DNA from 2 places in the Rhizobium sp. PAMB 3174 genome. Region 1 is predicted to be linked to the other one. Evidence: predicted binding sites of a transcription regulator. Region 1 holds the regulator's gene; the other holds the start of a gene.
The links. Region 1 encodes LexA, which represses DNA repair genes until DNA is damaged. Its sites were predicted from a motif close to TGTTCNNNNTGTGTTCNG; they were not measured.
Positions count from the first base shown of each region.

Region 2: dnaE (DNA polymerase III subunit alpha) is a predicted target of LexA. The motif match lies at 4,826-4,843, and genes of this name have one in related genera.

Region 1 is NZ_CM128608.1:1,727,331-1,735,231, reverse strand. It holds gene ACU5AY_RS08285 (ComEC/Rec2 family competence protein) at 1-1,412, shown strand, start outside; gene lexA (transcriptional repressor LexA) at 1,406-2,116, opposite strand; gene ACU5AY_RS08275 (ArnT family glycosyltransferase) at 2,265-3,947, opposite strand; gene ACU5AY_RS08270 (VOC family protein) at 4,107-5,006, shown strand; gene kdsA (3-deoxy-8-phosphooctulonate synthase) at 5,003-5,851, shown strand; gene eno (phosphopyruvate hydratase) at 5,994-7,268, shown strand; gene ACU5AY_RS08255 (FtsB family cell division protein) at 7,423-7,743, shown strand; gene pdhA (pyruvate dehydrogenase (acetyl-transferring) E1 component subunit alpha) at 7,891-7,901, shown strand, end outside.
Region 2 is NZ_CM128608.1:2,075,800-2,083,700, forward strand. It holds gene ACU5AY_RS09930 (MFS transporter) at 1-1,003, shown strand, start outside; gene dnaE (DNA polymerase III subunit alpha) at 1,107-4,607, opposite strand; gene ACU5AY_RS09940 (hypothetical protein) at 4,927-5,532, shown strand; gene ACU5AY_RS09945 (ABC transporter ATP-binding protein) at 5,629-6,312, opposite strand; gene ACU5AY_RS09950 (lipoprotein-releasing ABC transporter permease subunit) at 6,329-7,630, opposite strand; gene proS (proline--tRNA ligase) at 7,672-7,901, opposite strand, start outside.

The sequences.
Region 1 (7,901 bases):
CCGGGGCATTCGGCTATCTGCTGATTTCCGGATTGCAGGTATCGGCGATCCGTGCCTTCATCATGCTGGCATTGATGCTGGTCGCAGTCCTCATCGACCGGCCGGCGATCAGCCTCAGGAACGTCGCGCTCGCGGCGCTGATCATTCTTGCCGTCACGCCGTCCGCCGTCATGGGGCCGAGCTTCCAGATGTCGTTTGCCGCGACGGTGGCGCTTGTGGCGGGATATAGATGGTGGCGGATGCGATCGGTGGACCGGAGCGCGCCGCGCCGCCGGTCCGGTATCATCGCCCTTGCCGCGAAAGCCGGCGGGTTTGCTTCGGCGTTGGCGCTTACATCGGCGATCGGCGGGACTGCAACGGCGATCTTCGCGCTGGAGCATTTCTACCGCCTCGCGCCCTATGGCTTCGCCGCCAATCTCATCGCCATGCCGGTCGTCACCTTCGTGGTCATGCCGGCCGGCCTGGTATCCGTCCTCGCCATGCCGTTCGGGCTCGAGCATTGGCCGCTGCGCCTCATGGGGGTTGGGCTGGACATCGTCATCGCGGTGGCCCGAGAGGTCGCCGGCTGGGACAGCGGAGTTTCATCCGGACGCCTGCCGCCCTATGCCTTCGAACTCTCGGTCGCCGGCTTTCTGCTTCTGGTCCTGCTGCGCAGTCGCCTCAGATATGTCGGCCTGCCGCTGATGGCCGTGGCGGTTGCGCTGATCGCATACGGACCGACAAACTCGTCTCCTGCGCTGATTATCAGCGAGGACGGCAGGCTGGCGGCCCTCATTGCCGATGGACGGCTAGAGACGAACCGCAGTCGTCCGCCATCCTTCATCTTCGAACAATGGCAGCGGGCGCTCGCCATGCCGAAGGGCGAGGGGCCGGACATGGCGGATGGGGAGCCCGTTCCGGCCGACCAGACAGAAAAAGGAGGAGAGCAGCCACGGCTGCCGGCCTCCGTCTTGAATGCGGAGCGACTGGCTATGGAAAAGGCCCTGAATGGGGAGATATCCCGCTTCCACTGCAGGAAGGCCGCCTGGTGCGCCGGTCAGGTTACGGCGTCGGGCGGAACCGCATTGCGGGTGGTGACGGTGGAGAAACCCGCCTATGCCGGACCCGCCTGCGACATCGCCGATGTGGTCATCGTGCCGTTCCGCCTCGGCTACGACACGTGCCGCTCGGGCGCGACATTGCTTATGGCGGAACGGCTGCGAAGAACCGGATCGATCGAACTCCATGCGGCATCGGACGGCATTGGCTTTGAGGCCAGGACGGCAGTCGGCGCAATCGACCGGCCCTGGACCCGGCATCGATACTACGACTGGCGGACAAACGCCTTCCCGATCACGCAGGAAACGGGCACATGGCCGCTTGTTCCACGTCCGCGTTATACGGACGCAGCCAGGCGTGTCACCGGTCAGTGATAGCGGCGGATGAGGCCGACGAGCTTGCCCTGAACCTTGACCCGATCGGAGGCGAAGATACGCGTCTCATAGGCCGGGTTGGCGGCTTCGAGTGCAATCGACGCACCCTTGCGGCGGAAGCGCTTGAGCGTTGCTTCCTCGTCGTCGACCAATGCCACGACGATCTCGCCCGGATTGGCGCTGCTGACATTCTTGATGATGACAGTATCGCCATCGAGGATGCCGGCTTCGATCATCGAGTCGCCCTTGACCTCCAGCGCATAGTGTTCGCCGGAGCCCAGCATTTCCATCGGCACGGACAGGCTGTGCGTGTTGTTCTGGATGGCGGAGATCGGCACACCGGCGGCGATGCGGCCCATGACCGGGACGCTGACGGTGTCGTTCGCCGGTTCCGGTGCCTTGGGGGTGGGCGCGGGCTTCGGCTTGCCGAGGCTGCCTTCGATGACGCTTGGCGAAAAGCCGCGGCGCGGCTGCAGGCTCGGCGAATAGGCTTCGGGAAGCTTGATGACTTCCAGCGCACGCGCCCGGTTCGGCAGGCGGCGGATGAAGCCGCGCTCCTCGAGCGCCGTGATCAGCCGGTGAATGCCGGACTTGGACGCGAGATTGAGTGCATCCTTCATCTCGTCAAAGGATGGCGGAACGCCGGATTCCTTCATCCGCTCGTGAATGAAGAGAAGCAGTTCCTGTTGCTTTCGCGTCAGCATGAATCGGCACCTTCCAGAATCATGAAACAAATACAGAACGGACACTATATGTTCCCACTGTGTTCCGCAAGTGCCTAAAATATCGTGAAAGCGGGGCCCGGTGTCGCAGGAACTGCCGATTTTTGCTGCCGCCGGTCGGCTATGAGCGTTAGCGCGTCGGATCGAGTGCGATGTAGGCGCGCTCGGCTTCCGCTGCGCGTGTCTCGGCGAGCGTGCCGGAGAGAACGGCCTTCATGAGGACGGCCGGATCGATCGAACGCCAGCCGCCACTGACCGCCGTCACGTCGTACCCGTCGGCGGCGAGCCGGTCGGCTTCCGTCTTCTCCAGCGTGATGACGGCCTTGAAGCGATCGCCGGCTTCGACGTCCGCAAGCTTTCGTCGCTGCAGGAAAGGTCGTTCGACGCCGCTGTGCAATCGTGCCTCGGAGGCGACGATGTCAGACCCAAGGAAGACGATGTCGTCGGCGGGCAGGTCGAGCTGGGCGACCTTGTCGGCAATCGGCTTTCCAAGGTCGGGCATGCCGAAGGCGGCGACGACGGGATAGATGGCAAGCAGGATCGCCATTGGCAGGGCGGAGAGTGCCAGAACCATGGGCCGGAAGGCCTCGCGATTGGCGATGCGCCAGACGAGCAACAGGCCGAGGGCGATGGCAACCACGATCGCAACCGTTACCTTGGCACTCAGCAGCTGGGCCGAAACGCCGTAGAGGATGGCGAAGGTGAGGGCCAGGCCGATCACCGAGAATTTGAGAAACAGGCTCAGATAGCGCGATGTCGTCTCGCGCTCCAGCGAGGCGAGGCCGACCGCCATCAGGATCGACAGAGCGGGAAGAGACGGAATGATGTAGCGATGGTCCGGTTTGAAGGCGGGCGCGAACATGGCGATGTTGAGCGCAATCCAGCCTGCAAGCAGCAGGGCCGACGCGCCGAGCTGCCGGAAGCCCGGCACTTTGCGCGTAGCGATCGCGGTCGCCGCAATCACGAAAAGCCAGCCGATCACGGGCGCCAGCAGGCCGGCAAGGCTGAGACCGACGGAGTCGAACACCGCGAAAACCGAGAATTCCAGCTTGGTGCGCACCTGATCGCCGACGAACTGGTTGTCGAGCGCCGAGCTCGACCGCAGCACCTGGTAGACGAACCACCAGCCGGCGAGAGCCATGGAGAAGAGAATCGGCAGCGGGGCGATCAGCCGGCGAAAATGAACGCGGCACGAGGGAAAGAGGACGATCAGACCGAAGACGCAGGCCGGTGGCGCCAGCGCCGGAATGCCCTTCGTCAGGATCGCCATCGCCGTTCCGCCATAGGCAAGCCAGGCGTCCCATCTGTCTTCTTCGCCGGCGAAGAGCAGGCCGGCAAAGCCGTAAAGGGCGATGAGCATGAACAGCGTCAGCGGAATGTCGGGAATCGCCGTGACGGCGGAGCGCAGGAAGACGAAATTGCCGGCGAGCATGGCGAGCGAGAACAGGGCGATCTCATCGTCGCCCGTCAGCCGCTTGGCCAGCCTGTAGGTGACGAACAGGATGGCGGCCGCGCCGAGCAGCCAGAAGATGCGCGAGCCGATGACACCGATGCCGAAGATTTCCATGCCGGCGACGCTCATCCAGTAGGCGAACGGCGGCTTCTTCAGCCGCACAGCATCCTCGCCGGTGCGCGGTGTCAGGTAGTCGCCGCTCTCCATCATCAGCGCCGCGCCCTGCGAATAATGGCGCTCGTCCGGATAATGCAGGATCATGCTCTCGGCGAAGGGAAAGATCGCGACCAGGAAGGCAATGACGAAGATCGCCGCGATCGTGCGGTTCGAACTCGCAATAGCGGCAAGCGTCTGCGGCATGTCGGCGCGGTTTCCCATTGATGCGTTGTGCGGTCACCTGTGTCCACATTTTTGCCGGCAAATCAACCGATGGCGGGGTGGGGCGACGAATGTTCGCGCCAAGACTTGCAAATCGGCCACGGATGAAGCACATCAGCGGCGAAATGGAGGAAGTCGCACATGGATGCAACCGGGTCTGCCGGCCGCCGCCTTCTGGATCATCTGGTTCTGCCGGTGACGTCAATTGCGATGTCCCGCGCGCGGCTCGCCCAACTCGGCTTCACCGTCGCCCCCGACGGCATTCATCCCTTCGGCACTGCGAATTCCTGCGTCTTCCTGTCCGACGGCACCTATCTGGAGCCGCTGGCCGTAGCCGATCGTGAGGCCTGCGAGGCGGCCGCGCTCAACGGCAACACCTTCATCGCCCGCGATCAGGCCATTCGCTTTCGCCACGGCGATGAGGGACTAACCGCCATCGTCGTCAACACGAGCGACGCCGATGCCGATCACCAGCGTTTTGCCGCAAGCGGCGTCTCCGCCGGTCCCATGCTGTCCTTCTCCCGGGTCGGCCGCCTGCCGGACGGCACCGAAAGGATGGCCAGTTTCAAGCTCGCCTTTGCCGCCGACCTCAGGTCGCCGGACTTCTTTGCCTTCGCCTGCCAGCGCATCGCGGCCTTGCCGTCCGCCGGCAAGGCGCTGGAAACCCACGAGAATGGGGTGACCGGTATTGCCCAGGTTGTGCTTTCCGAGCCGAACCCGGCCGACTTCAAGGACTTTCTGCAGATGGTCGCGGTCAGTCACGACACGGCCGAGCATCCGTTCGGCATGGATGTCGGGCTCGATAACGCCATCATCGCCACGCTTAATCCCGCTGGCCTGAAGGATCGGTTCGGCCTCAAGGGTTCCACCCATGCCCGCGGCTTGCGTGGCCGGGCGGTCGTGTTCAAGGTCATGGATATCGAGCGGTTGAAGGCCTGTCTCGCCGAAAACGGCGTCGCCTTCGAGGAGCGCGCCAGCCGCATTCTGGTGCCGCATGAGCCCGGTCAGGGCGTTCTTTTTGCATTCGAGGAAGAAAAATGAGCGATCAAACCAATTCTGCAGTCGTTGTCGGTAACGGCGCTGGGAAGGTGACGTTTTCGAATACGGGTAAACTGTCGCTGATTGCCGGCCCGTGCCAGATGGAGAGCCGCGATCACGCGTTCATGATGGCGGGCAGGCTGAGCGAGATCTGCAATCGCCTCGGAATTGGCCTCGTCTACAAGAGTTCCTACGACAAGGCGAACCGCACCTCGATCGGTGCCGAGCGCGGCATCGGTCTCGACAAGGCAATGGAAGTCTTTGCCGACCTCAAGAAGGAATACGGCTTTCCGGTTCTGACCGACATTCATACCGAAGAGCAGTGTGCGCTCGTCGCGCCGACCGTCGACATCCTGCAGATCCCGGCCTTCCTTTGCCGTCAGACCGATCTTCTGGTCGCTGCGGCGAAGACGGGGCGGGTGATCAATGTGAAGAAGGGACAGTTCCTTGCGCCCTGGGACATGAAGAACGTCCTGAAGAAATTGAATGTCAGCGGCAATCCGAACGTGCTGCTGTGCGAACGCGGCGCGTCTTTCGGCTACAACACGCTGGTCTCCGACATGCGCTCGCTGCCGATCATGGCGGCGATGGGTGCGCCGGTGATCTTCGACGCCACCCATTCCGTGCAGCAGCCGGGCGGGCAGGGCGGCTCTTCCGGCGGCCAGCGCGAATTCGTCGAAACGCTGGCGCGCGCGGCCGTTGCCGTTGGTGTCGCCGGTGTCTTCATCGAGACGCATGAGGACCCCGACAATGCGCCCTCCGACGGCCCGAACATGGTGCAGATCGACAAGCTCGAGGCGCTCCTGGAAAAGCTGCTCGCCTTCGACGCCATCGCCAAGTCCGGTTGATGACGGAGAGATGAAATTACGCCGCCGCCGGGCCGTTGCGGGCCGGCGGCATTGAAATTCCGGCCTGTTCGATTATGACAGGCTATTCCCCGGAAAACTTCGTGACGGAAGTTCCACAAACGACCCCAGGCAGGAAACGAAAATGACCGCTATCATCGATATCATCGGCCGTGAAATCCTCGACAGCCGCGGCAATCCGACTGTTGAAGTCGACGTCTATCTCGAAGACGGCAGCATGGGCCGCGCTGCGGTTCCGTCGGGTGCGTCGACCGGCGCGCACGAAGCCGTCGAACTGCGCGATGGCGGCGAGCGCTATCACGGCAAGGGCGTCGAGAAGGCGGTCGAGGCGGTCAACACCGAGATCTTCGACGCGATCGGCGGTTTCGATGCCGAAAACCAGATCCAGATCGACAAGGCGATGATCGAGCTTGACGGCACGCCGAACAAGTCGCGCCTCGGCGCCAACGCCATCCTCGGCGTTTCGCTGGCCGTCGCCAAGGCTGCCGCCGAATCGTCCGGCCTGCCGCTCTACCGTTACGTCGGCGGCCCGAACGCCCGTCTCCTGCCGGTGCCGATGATGAACATCATCAATGGCGGCGCGCATGCCGACAACCCGATCGACTTCCAGGAATTCATGATCATGCCGGTCGGCGCCGACACGCTGCGCGATGCCGTGCGCATGGGCTCGGAAGTCTTCCATGTCCTGAAGAAGCAACTGGCCGCCGGCGGTCACAACACCAATGTCGGCGACGAAGGCGGTTTCGCACCGGGCCTGAAAAGCGCTTCGGAAGCCCTCGACTTCATCATGAAGTCCATCGAGAAGGCCGGCTATCGTCCGGGCGACGACATCCAGCTGGCGCTCGATTGCGCCTCGACCGAATTCTTCAAGGACGGCAAGTACGTCATGGAAGGCGAAGGCCGCACGCTGGAGCCGGAAGCCATGGCGGACTACCTCGCAGAGCTGGCCGCTAAGTACCCGATCATCTCGATCGAGGATGGCATGGCCGAAGACGACTGGGATGGCTGGAAGTACCTGACCGACAAGATCGGTTCCAAGTGCCAGCTCGTCGGCGACGACCTGTTCGTCACCAATTCAGCCCGCCTGCGCGACGGCATCAAGATGGGTGTCGCCAACTCCATCCTCGTCAAGGTTAACCAGATCGGCTCGCTTACCGAAACACTGGATGCCGTCGAGACGGCGCACAAGGCCGGTTATACCGCCGTCATGTCGCACCGCTCGGGCGAAACCGAAGATTCGACGATCGCCGACCTGGCAGTCGCCACCAATTGCGGGCAGATCAAGACCGGTTCGCTGTCGCGCTCGGACCGTATCGCCAAGTACAACCAGCTGATCCGCATCGAGGAGCAGCTGGGCCTTCAGGCGGAATTTGCCGGCCGCTCGATCCTGCGCGTCTGATTTTTTCAAAGCCTGCAGTCAACTGACGGTTTCTCGAACCGCGTCCCGCAAGGGGCGCGGTTTTTGTTTTGCTGCCCGTCATGGTCAACGGACGATTAATCAATCCGCGTTAGTTTGATCGGCAGTAGCGTAATGCGTTCCAGGTTTCGTGAGTATGTGGACAAAACATCACAAGCAGAAAAAGACTGTCCGTCTGATCATTCCGGCCATTTCGGTCGCCTTCCTGTCCTATTTCGGGTACTATTGCATCCACGGGACCTATGGTCTCGAGGCCGGTCAGAAGCTCGACGGCAGGATTGTCCGGTTGCAGGAGGAGCTGGATGGTTTGACTCGCCAGGCCGAGAGCCTGCAGAAGCGAGTTGCACTTTTGAGTGACGGTTCGATCGACAAGGACATGCTGGACGAGCGCGCCCGCTACGCTCTCAATCTTTCGCGCGCAGACGAGATCGTCATTTTTCGCACTGCAAAGAATTAACCGAAATTCGGTTAATTGAATTTTTCACAGATAAAACAGAAAGTTATGAGAATAGTAGCTATGCATTTATGGCATTGCTGACAGCCGCTTTCTTCCCTATGGTATTTCGCGACAAGAACAGTCGAAGCACCTTTAAGGGAGGGCTACATGGCGCCGCG
Region 2 (7,901 bases), 350 kb from region 1:
GCGCTATTTCGGCGAGCGGATCGACCGCAGCGTCCGGATCTTTCCGATGATGGTGATTTCGGCGGGCGGGATCGTTCTCTCCAGCGCCGTGCTCTCGCTCCACCAGTCCTATGCGATCCTCCTGCTGATCTCGGCGCCGGGCATTGCGTTTTCCAGCGCCGGCGTCTCGTCGATGTTCATCTTCGGCCGGCTCTATGCCGAGCGCGAGGGCCTGCCGCTCGCCCGATACAACGCGCTGATGCGGACCATGACCTCGACCGGCTGGATGTTCGGGCCGGCCTGCTCCTACCTGATCGCCGACCGCTTCGGCAGCGTCGCCGTCTTCCATTTCGTCTTCATCCTGGCGCTTGCCGGCTGGATCACCAGTTTCCTCGCGCTGCCGCGCGATTTCATCACCTCCGCGGTCGGTCGGCCGCTGATCGGCGGTTGGCGGGCATGGTTCGACAACAAGGCACTATGGGCGGCGGCGATCTTCTGTTTCCTGTTCTCGCTGTCATCGACGCTCTGCAGTGCCACACTGCCGCTCTATCTCACCCAGGAACTCGGCCTGCCGGCCTATACGCCCGGCCTGTCCTTCACGCTGAAATGTGCAGCCGAAATCATCGCCATCATGGGATCGCCGGCGCTGACCAACGCGATCGGCCGGCGCAATGCGCTGTTTCTCTCCAGCGCTGGCGGCTTTGCGGCGTTCTTTCTCTACGACATCACTGCTTCCGTCGAAATGATGATGGTGGCGGCCTTCGTCGAGGGGCTCTATTTCGGCATCTTCGCCGGCGTGGCAATCATGTTCGCGCAGGGGTTTGCGCGCGGACGGCTGGGCCGGGCGACCTCGCTCTACATGAACAGCCTGTTCTTGGGGTCAATGACGGCGACGACCGGCATGGGCCTGATCGCCAGCCTGTTCGACTTCCGCAGCGTGCTTGCCGCAGCCGCCGTGGTGATGATGGGGGCGATCGCCGTTCTCTATCTGACGAGACGCCGGGATACGGAGGCGGAGACCTGATCGCCTCCGCCTTCACAATGTGATTCAAGGGCTTGAGAGCCTGATTCAGGAACGGCGAGCAAACCGCTGATTTCAGATTCAATTCCGGCGACCGCCGACCGGATCAGACCAGTTCCACATCGATGACGCCGGGCGCTGCCCGCAATGCCGCCGCGATATCCGGCGAGATGCGGTACCGCTGGTTCAGCTCCACCTCCACCTCCCGCTTGCCGTCGTCCTTGATGACGACGAAGGAGACGAGGCCGTCGCCCTTGGCGTTCAGATGCGCCGCCACGGTCTTCAACGGGCCGCTGTCGCGCACGAAGACGCGCAGCGCCTTCTGCATCTGCACCGACTTCTCCTCCAGCGATTGGGCTGTCTGGATGCGCAAGCCGATGCCTTCCGGGCGCTCTTCTGCCGCAACCGTGATCACCAGCGACTTTCCCGATTCGAGCAGGTCGCGATACTGGTTCAGGCCTTCGGAAAAGAGCACCGCCTCGTACTGGCCGGAGGCATCGGAGAAAGTGACGATGCCCATCTTGTTGCCGGTGCGGGTCTTGCGCTCCTGCCGCGAGATGACAGTGCCGGCGAGCCGGCCGAAGGTGGCGCCCTGCTTAACCGAGGCGGAGAAATCGGCAAAATTCTGCACCCGCATCTTGTCGAGCACCGGCTGGTAGGCATCGAGCGGATGGGCGGTCAGGTAGAAGCCCAGAACCTGGAATTCCTTCATCAGCCGTTCTGAGGCGAGCCAGGGATTGAAGGCCGGAAGGACGATCTTTTCCGGTCCGCCGCCGCCGCCAAGACCGAACAGGCCGCCCTGCCCCGAGACCTTGTCCTCCTGCGCGCTCTGCGCATAGCCGATGATCCGGTCGAGACCGGCGACGAGCGCCGCCCGGTCGTGGCCGAAGCAATCGAAGGCGCCGGCATAGATCAGGCTTTCGAGAACGCGGCGGTTGATCTGCTTCGGGTCGATCCGCAGGCAGAAATCTTCCAGGCTCTCGAACGGCTTGTCGCCACGCACCGCGACGATGTGGTCGACCGCCGCTTCGCCGACGCCCTTGATGGCGGCGAGCGAATAATAGATGCGGTTCTCGCCCGTCTCGAAATGCCGGAACGAGGTCTGCACCGACGGCGCGATCACCTCGATACCGAGACGCTTGGCGTCCTGGCGGAAGTCGTTGACCTTGTCGGTGTTCGACATATCGAGCGTCATCGACGCCGCCAGGAACTCGACCGGGTAATGGGCCTTCAGATAGGCGGTGTGGTAGGAGACAATGGCGTAGGCGGCGGCGTGCGACTTGTTGAAGCCGTAGTTGGCGAACTTCGCCAGCAGGTCGAAGATCATGTCGGACTGGGGCTTGGAGACACCGTTGGCGACCGCGCCGTCGACGAAGCGGGCGCGCTGCTTGTCCATCTCCTCCTTGATCTTCTTGCCCATGGCGCGGCGCAGAAGGTCGGCTTCGCCGAGCGAATAGCCCGAGAGCACCTGGGCGATCTGCATCACCTGCTCCTGATAGACGATAACGCCCTGGGTTTCCTTCAGCAGGTAGTCGATCTTCGGGTGGATGGAGGCGATCTCCTCCTCGCCGTGCTTGCGGGCGTTGTAGACCGGGATGTTCTCCATCGGGCCCGGACGATAGAGCGCCACGAGCGCGATGATGTCCTCGATGCAGTCCGGCCGCATGCCGATCAGCGCCTTGCGCATACCTGCACTTTCCACCTGGAACACGCCGACCGTGTCGCCCTTGGACAACATCTCGTAGGTCGGCGGATCGTCGAGCGGAACGGATGGCAGGTCGACGGAAATCTTGCGCTTGGCGATGAAATCGACCGCCGTCTTCAAAACCGTCAGCGTCTTCAGGCCGAGGAAGTCGAACTTCACCAGGCCCGCCTGTTCGACCCACTTCATGTTGAATTGGGTGACCGGCATGTCGGAGCGCGGGTCTCGGTACATCGGCACGAGCTTCGACAGCGGCCGGTCGCCGATCACGATGCCGGCGGCGTGTGTCGAGGCGTGGCGGTAGAGGCCCTCGATCTTCTGGGCGATTTCGAGAAGGCGGGCGACGACCGGCTCTTCGGCGGCGGCCTCCTGCAGCTTCGGTTCTTCCTCGATCGCCTTGTGCAGCGGTGTCGGATTGGCCGGATTGTTCGGCACGAGCTTGCAGATCTTGTCGACCTGGCCGTAGGACATTTCCAAAACGCGGCCGACGTCGCGCAGCGCCGCGCGGGCCTGCAGCGAACCGAAGGTGATGATCTGCCCCACCTGCTCGCGGCCATATTTGCGCTGCACGTAGCGGATCACCTCTTCGCGGCGCTCCTGGCAGAAGTCGATGTCGAAGTCGGGCATCGACACGCGCTCAGGATTGAGGAAGCGTTCGAAGAGCAGCGAGAAGCGCAGCGGATCGACGTCGGTGATCGTCAGCGCATAGGCGACAAGCGAGCCCGCGCCCGAACCACGGCCGGGGCCGACCGGGATGTCCTGCTGCTTGGCCCATTTGATGAAGTCGGAAACGATGAGGAAGTAGCCCGGGAACTTCATCCGCTCGATGATGCCGAGCTCGTATTCCAGTCGCTCGCGATAATCCTGCTCGGTGTAGCCCGGCGCAATGCCGAGCGCCGCGATCCGGCTATCGAGACCTTCGCGCGACTGGCGCTTCAGTTCCTCGGTTTCCGCCCGTTCCGCCTCTTCCGGATCGTCGGAGGCGCCGGTGAAGCGCGGCAGGATCGGCTTGCGGGTTTTCAGGATGAACGAGCAGCGCCTGGCGATCTCGACCGTATTGGCGAGCGCCTCCGGAATATCGGCAAAGAGCTGCATCATCTCCTTGCGGCTTTTCAGATAATGATCCGGGGTCAGGCGGAAGCGGCGGTCGTCGGACACGATGGCATTGTGTGCGACCGCCATCAGCGCATCATGCGCGTCGTAATCGTCCGGAGACGGAAAGAACGCCTCGTTGGTGGCGACCAGCGGAATGTCGTGGCGATAGGCGAGATCGATCATCCGCTTCTCGTGCCGCTTGTCGTAGCCGCGCTGGCGCTGCAGCTCGATATAGAGCCTGTCGCCGAACAGAGCCTTCAGCTTCAGGAGCCGGGCTTCGGCAACCGCCGCATGGCTGTCCTTCAACGGCATGTCGATCGGCCCGCCGCTGGCACCCGTCAGCGCAATCAGCCCGCCGGTGCCGAGTTCCTCAAGCCATGAGGCCATCATATGGACGGCGTGGTTGCTCTCGCCGTCGAGATAGGCGCGGCTGACGATGTCCACCAGCCGTTCATAGCCTTCGGCGTCGGCGGCGAGCAGCACGATCGACGGCAGCTTGGCGAGCGCCTGGTTGCCGCGCCGTTCGGTCTCCTGCCCGTCCTCCATGTCGATGGAGAGCTGGCAGCCGATGATCGGCTGCAAACCGTCGCCCGATGCCTTCTGGGCGAATTCGAGCGCCACGAAGAGATTGTTGGTATCGGTGATGGCGATCGCCGGCTGTTCGTCGGCAATGGCCTTGCCGAGGATCTTCTTCAGCGGCAGGGCGCCCTCGAGAAGCGAATAGGCGGAATGCACCCGCAAGTGCACAAATCCGGGTCCGACAGACTGCGTCAGACCATCCGATTTCGTTCCGCTTCCCGCTTCCGACATGTCACCTTCCAGACGATTCTTTCAATCGCCGGATTGTCTGCCGGTGAGCGCCCGATGTCCACAACCGCGCGCCCGGATGGTGTCAATTTCCAGAAGAGAATGCGGTCCCGATCAGACCGACATGACGATGGCGGCGAAGCCCGCCAGAAACACGGAAATCGATGCAAATGCTGCTACGTCTTTGATGAAGTACGACATTTCCCTCTCCTTTTCCTATCTGTTCTTTTTATGTTCTATTTTAGTTCTCACGTCAACACCCTTTTGCCACTTTTTTGGATGTGCTTTTCTGAGGTCAACATTCCCCTGCCCGGAGCCCACCATGCGCCTGCCCACCACCGCCCTCTGTTTGCTCCTCGTTGCAGGGATCGCGGCCACGCCTGCGGCGGCTGCCGACCGGATCGTCGATGCGGTCGTCGGCGACTGGAACAAGGACGGGGCAAGCGACCTCGCCGTCCTGTTCGTGTCATCTGCCGATGGGGCGGAGGAGAGTGGTACCGGCGAGATCGGCATCAGCATCTATCTGCGCAACGCCGAGCGCGACCTGCTGATGCCGGCGGCTATCGTGCCGGACAAGGTCTGGGGAAATGCGCCGGCGGGCGATGACGGCATTTACGGACAGGAGCCGTCGATCAAGGCGACGGCAGCCGGCTCCATCACGGTGACCACGCACAACGACGCCGTCGGCCGTGATCGATGGCATCAGGTCCTGACGCTCGCCTATCGCGACGGCTCCTTCGTCGTCGCCGGCTACAGCTATGAATACTATGACACGCTGGATACCGAGCGGAACGGCTCCTGCGACCTCAATCTTCTGTCCGGCAAGGGTGTGGCGGACGGCAAGCCAATGACGATGGAGGCGAAGCGCATTACGCTTCAGGACTGGCAGGACGAAACGGGTCTGAAGGTCTGCGGGCTCAATCCGTAAACGTCAGGCTTCCCACAGGAAGAAATCCCGTGACGGGCCTCACGAACTGATTCCGGAAATGCGCCCAACGGTATGACCGTCAAGCGCAAAACCGCCTCAGAGTTCCTTGATCTGGCCTGCGTCGAGCGTCACGCAGCGGTCCATGCGGGCGGCAATGTCGTGGTTGTGCGTGGCGATCATGGCGGCAAGGCCGGACTGGCGCACCAGGGCTTCCAGAGCGTCGAAGACGTAGTGGGCGGTTTCCGGGTCGAGGTTGCCAGTGGGCTCGTCGGCCAGAAGCACGATCGGCGCATTGGCAACCGCGCGGGCGATCGCGACGCGCTGCTGCTCGCCGCCGGAAAGCTCCGCCGGGCGGTGCGAGCCGCGATGGCCGATACGCATGTAGTCGAGAAGCTGGCTGGCGCGCTCGGCCGCCTCCTTCTTGTCGAGGCCGGCGATCAGCTGCGGCATCATGATGTTTTCAAGCGCCGAGAACTCGGGCAGCAGGTGGTGGAACTGGTAGACGAAGCCGATATCGCTGCGGCGCACGGCCGTCCGCCGGTCGTCCGACATGTGCGTGCAGGAGACGCCATTGATGGAAATGTCACCTTCGTCCGGGTGCTCGAGCAGGCCGGCGATCTGCAGGAGCGTCGATTTGCCGGTGCCGGACGGCGCCACCAGCGCGACGGTTTCGCCGCGCTTCAGCGAGAAGTCGACGCCCTTCAGGATCGACAGGACGGCGTCGCCCTGCCCGTAGCTGCGGGAAATGCCCTCAAGGCGCAATGCGATGTCGTTGTTCATGGAGGAAAACGTATCCTTATTCGTAGCGCAGCGCCTGGACCGGATCGAGCCGGGATGCGCGCCAGGCCGGGAAGATCGTCGCCAGGAAGGAGAGCCCCAGCGCCATGACGACAACGGCGATCGTCTCGCCGGCATTCATGTCGGCAGGCAGCTTGCTCAGGAAATAGAGCTCCGGATCGAAGAGAACCGTGCCGGACACCCAGGAGAAGAACTGGCGGATCGACTCTATGTTGAGACAGACGACGACGCCGAGCACGACGCCGGCGAAAGTGCCGACCGTGCCGATCGCAGCACCCGTCATGAAGAAGATGCGCATCACCGCGCCGGATGTCGCGCCCATGGTGCGCAGGATGGCGATGTCGTGGCCCTTGTCCTTCACCAGCATGATGAGGCCGGAGATGATGTTGAGCGCGGCGACGATGACGATCAGCGTCAGGATCATGAACATCACGTTGCGCTCCACCTGCAGGGCGGAGAAGAAGGTCTGGTTGCGCTGGCGCCAGTCGGTGATGAACACCTGGCGGCCGGCGGCCTCTTCGATCTTCGGACGCAGATCGCCGACATTGTCCGGATTGTCGACGAAGATCTCGATCGACTGCACCAGGCCCTCGGCGTTGAAATAGAGCTGCGCTTCCTTCAGCGGCATGAAGATGATCGAGGAGTCATACTCCGACATGCCGATCTCGAAGATGCCGGTCACCTTGTAGGTCTTCACCCGCGGCGTGACCCCCATCGGCGTCACGTCGCCTTCCGGCGAGATCAGCGTGATGCTGTCGCCGACGAAGAGGCCCAGCTGCTGGGCAAGCCGCGAGCCGATCAGCACGCCGTCGCCGGCGGCAAAGGAGACCATGTCGCCCGACTTGATGTTGTCGGAAACGGATTTGAGCTTGGAGAGATCGTCGGCACTGATGCCGCGCACCAGCGCGCCGGTGCCCGCACCCTGCTTGCCGGACGCCAGCGTCTCGCCTTCGACGAGCGGCAGCGCCATCGTCACGCCGTCGACCGCCTCGAACTTCTTGGCGAGGTCGACATAGTCGGAGAGCGGTTGGTCGATCGGCTGGACGATCATATGGCCATTGAGCCCGAGGATCTTGGAGATAAGCTCGGTGCGGAAGCCGTTCATCACCGCCATGACGATGATGAGGGTGGCGACGCCAAGCATGATTCCGATGAAGGAAAAGCCGGCGATCACCGAGATATAGGCTTCCTTGCGGCGGGCCCGCAGATAACGCCATGCCACCATCCGCTCGAAGGCGGAGAACGGACGGTTGGCATTTCCCTTGCCGGCGGCTTCGGTCGAGGTTTCTTCGGCCGTCATGCTCGTCATTCAGACAACTCCCAAAAGGCCGGAGGCGGCCTTCAGCCCAGTATCTTGTTCAGCGCCGCTTCCACGGTCATGGTTTCGCGGGCGCCGGTCTTGCGATCCTTCAGCTCGACCTCGCCATTGGCAAGGGCGCGCGGTCCGGCAATCACCTGCACCGGAACACCGATCAGATCCGCCGTGGCAAACTTGGTGCCGGCGCGCTCGTCGGTGTCGTCGTAGAGCACGTCCTTACCCGCATTCGACAATGCCTGATAAAGCTTATCGC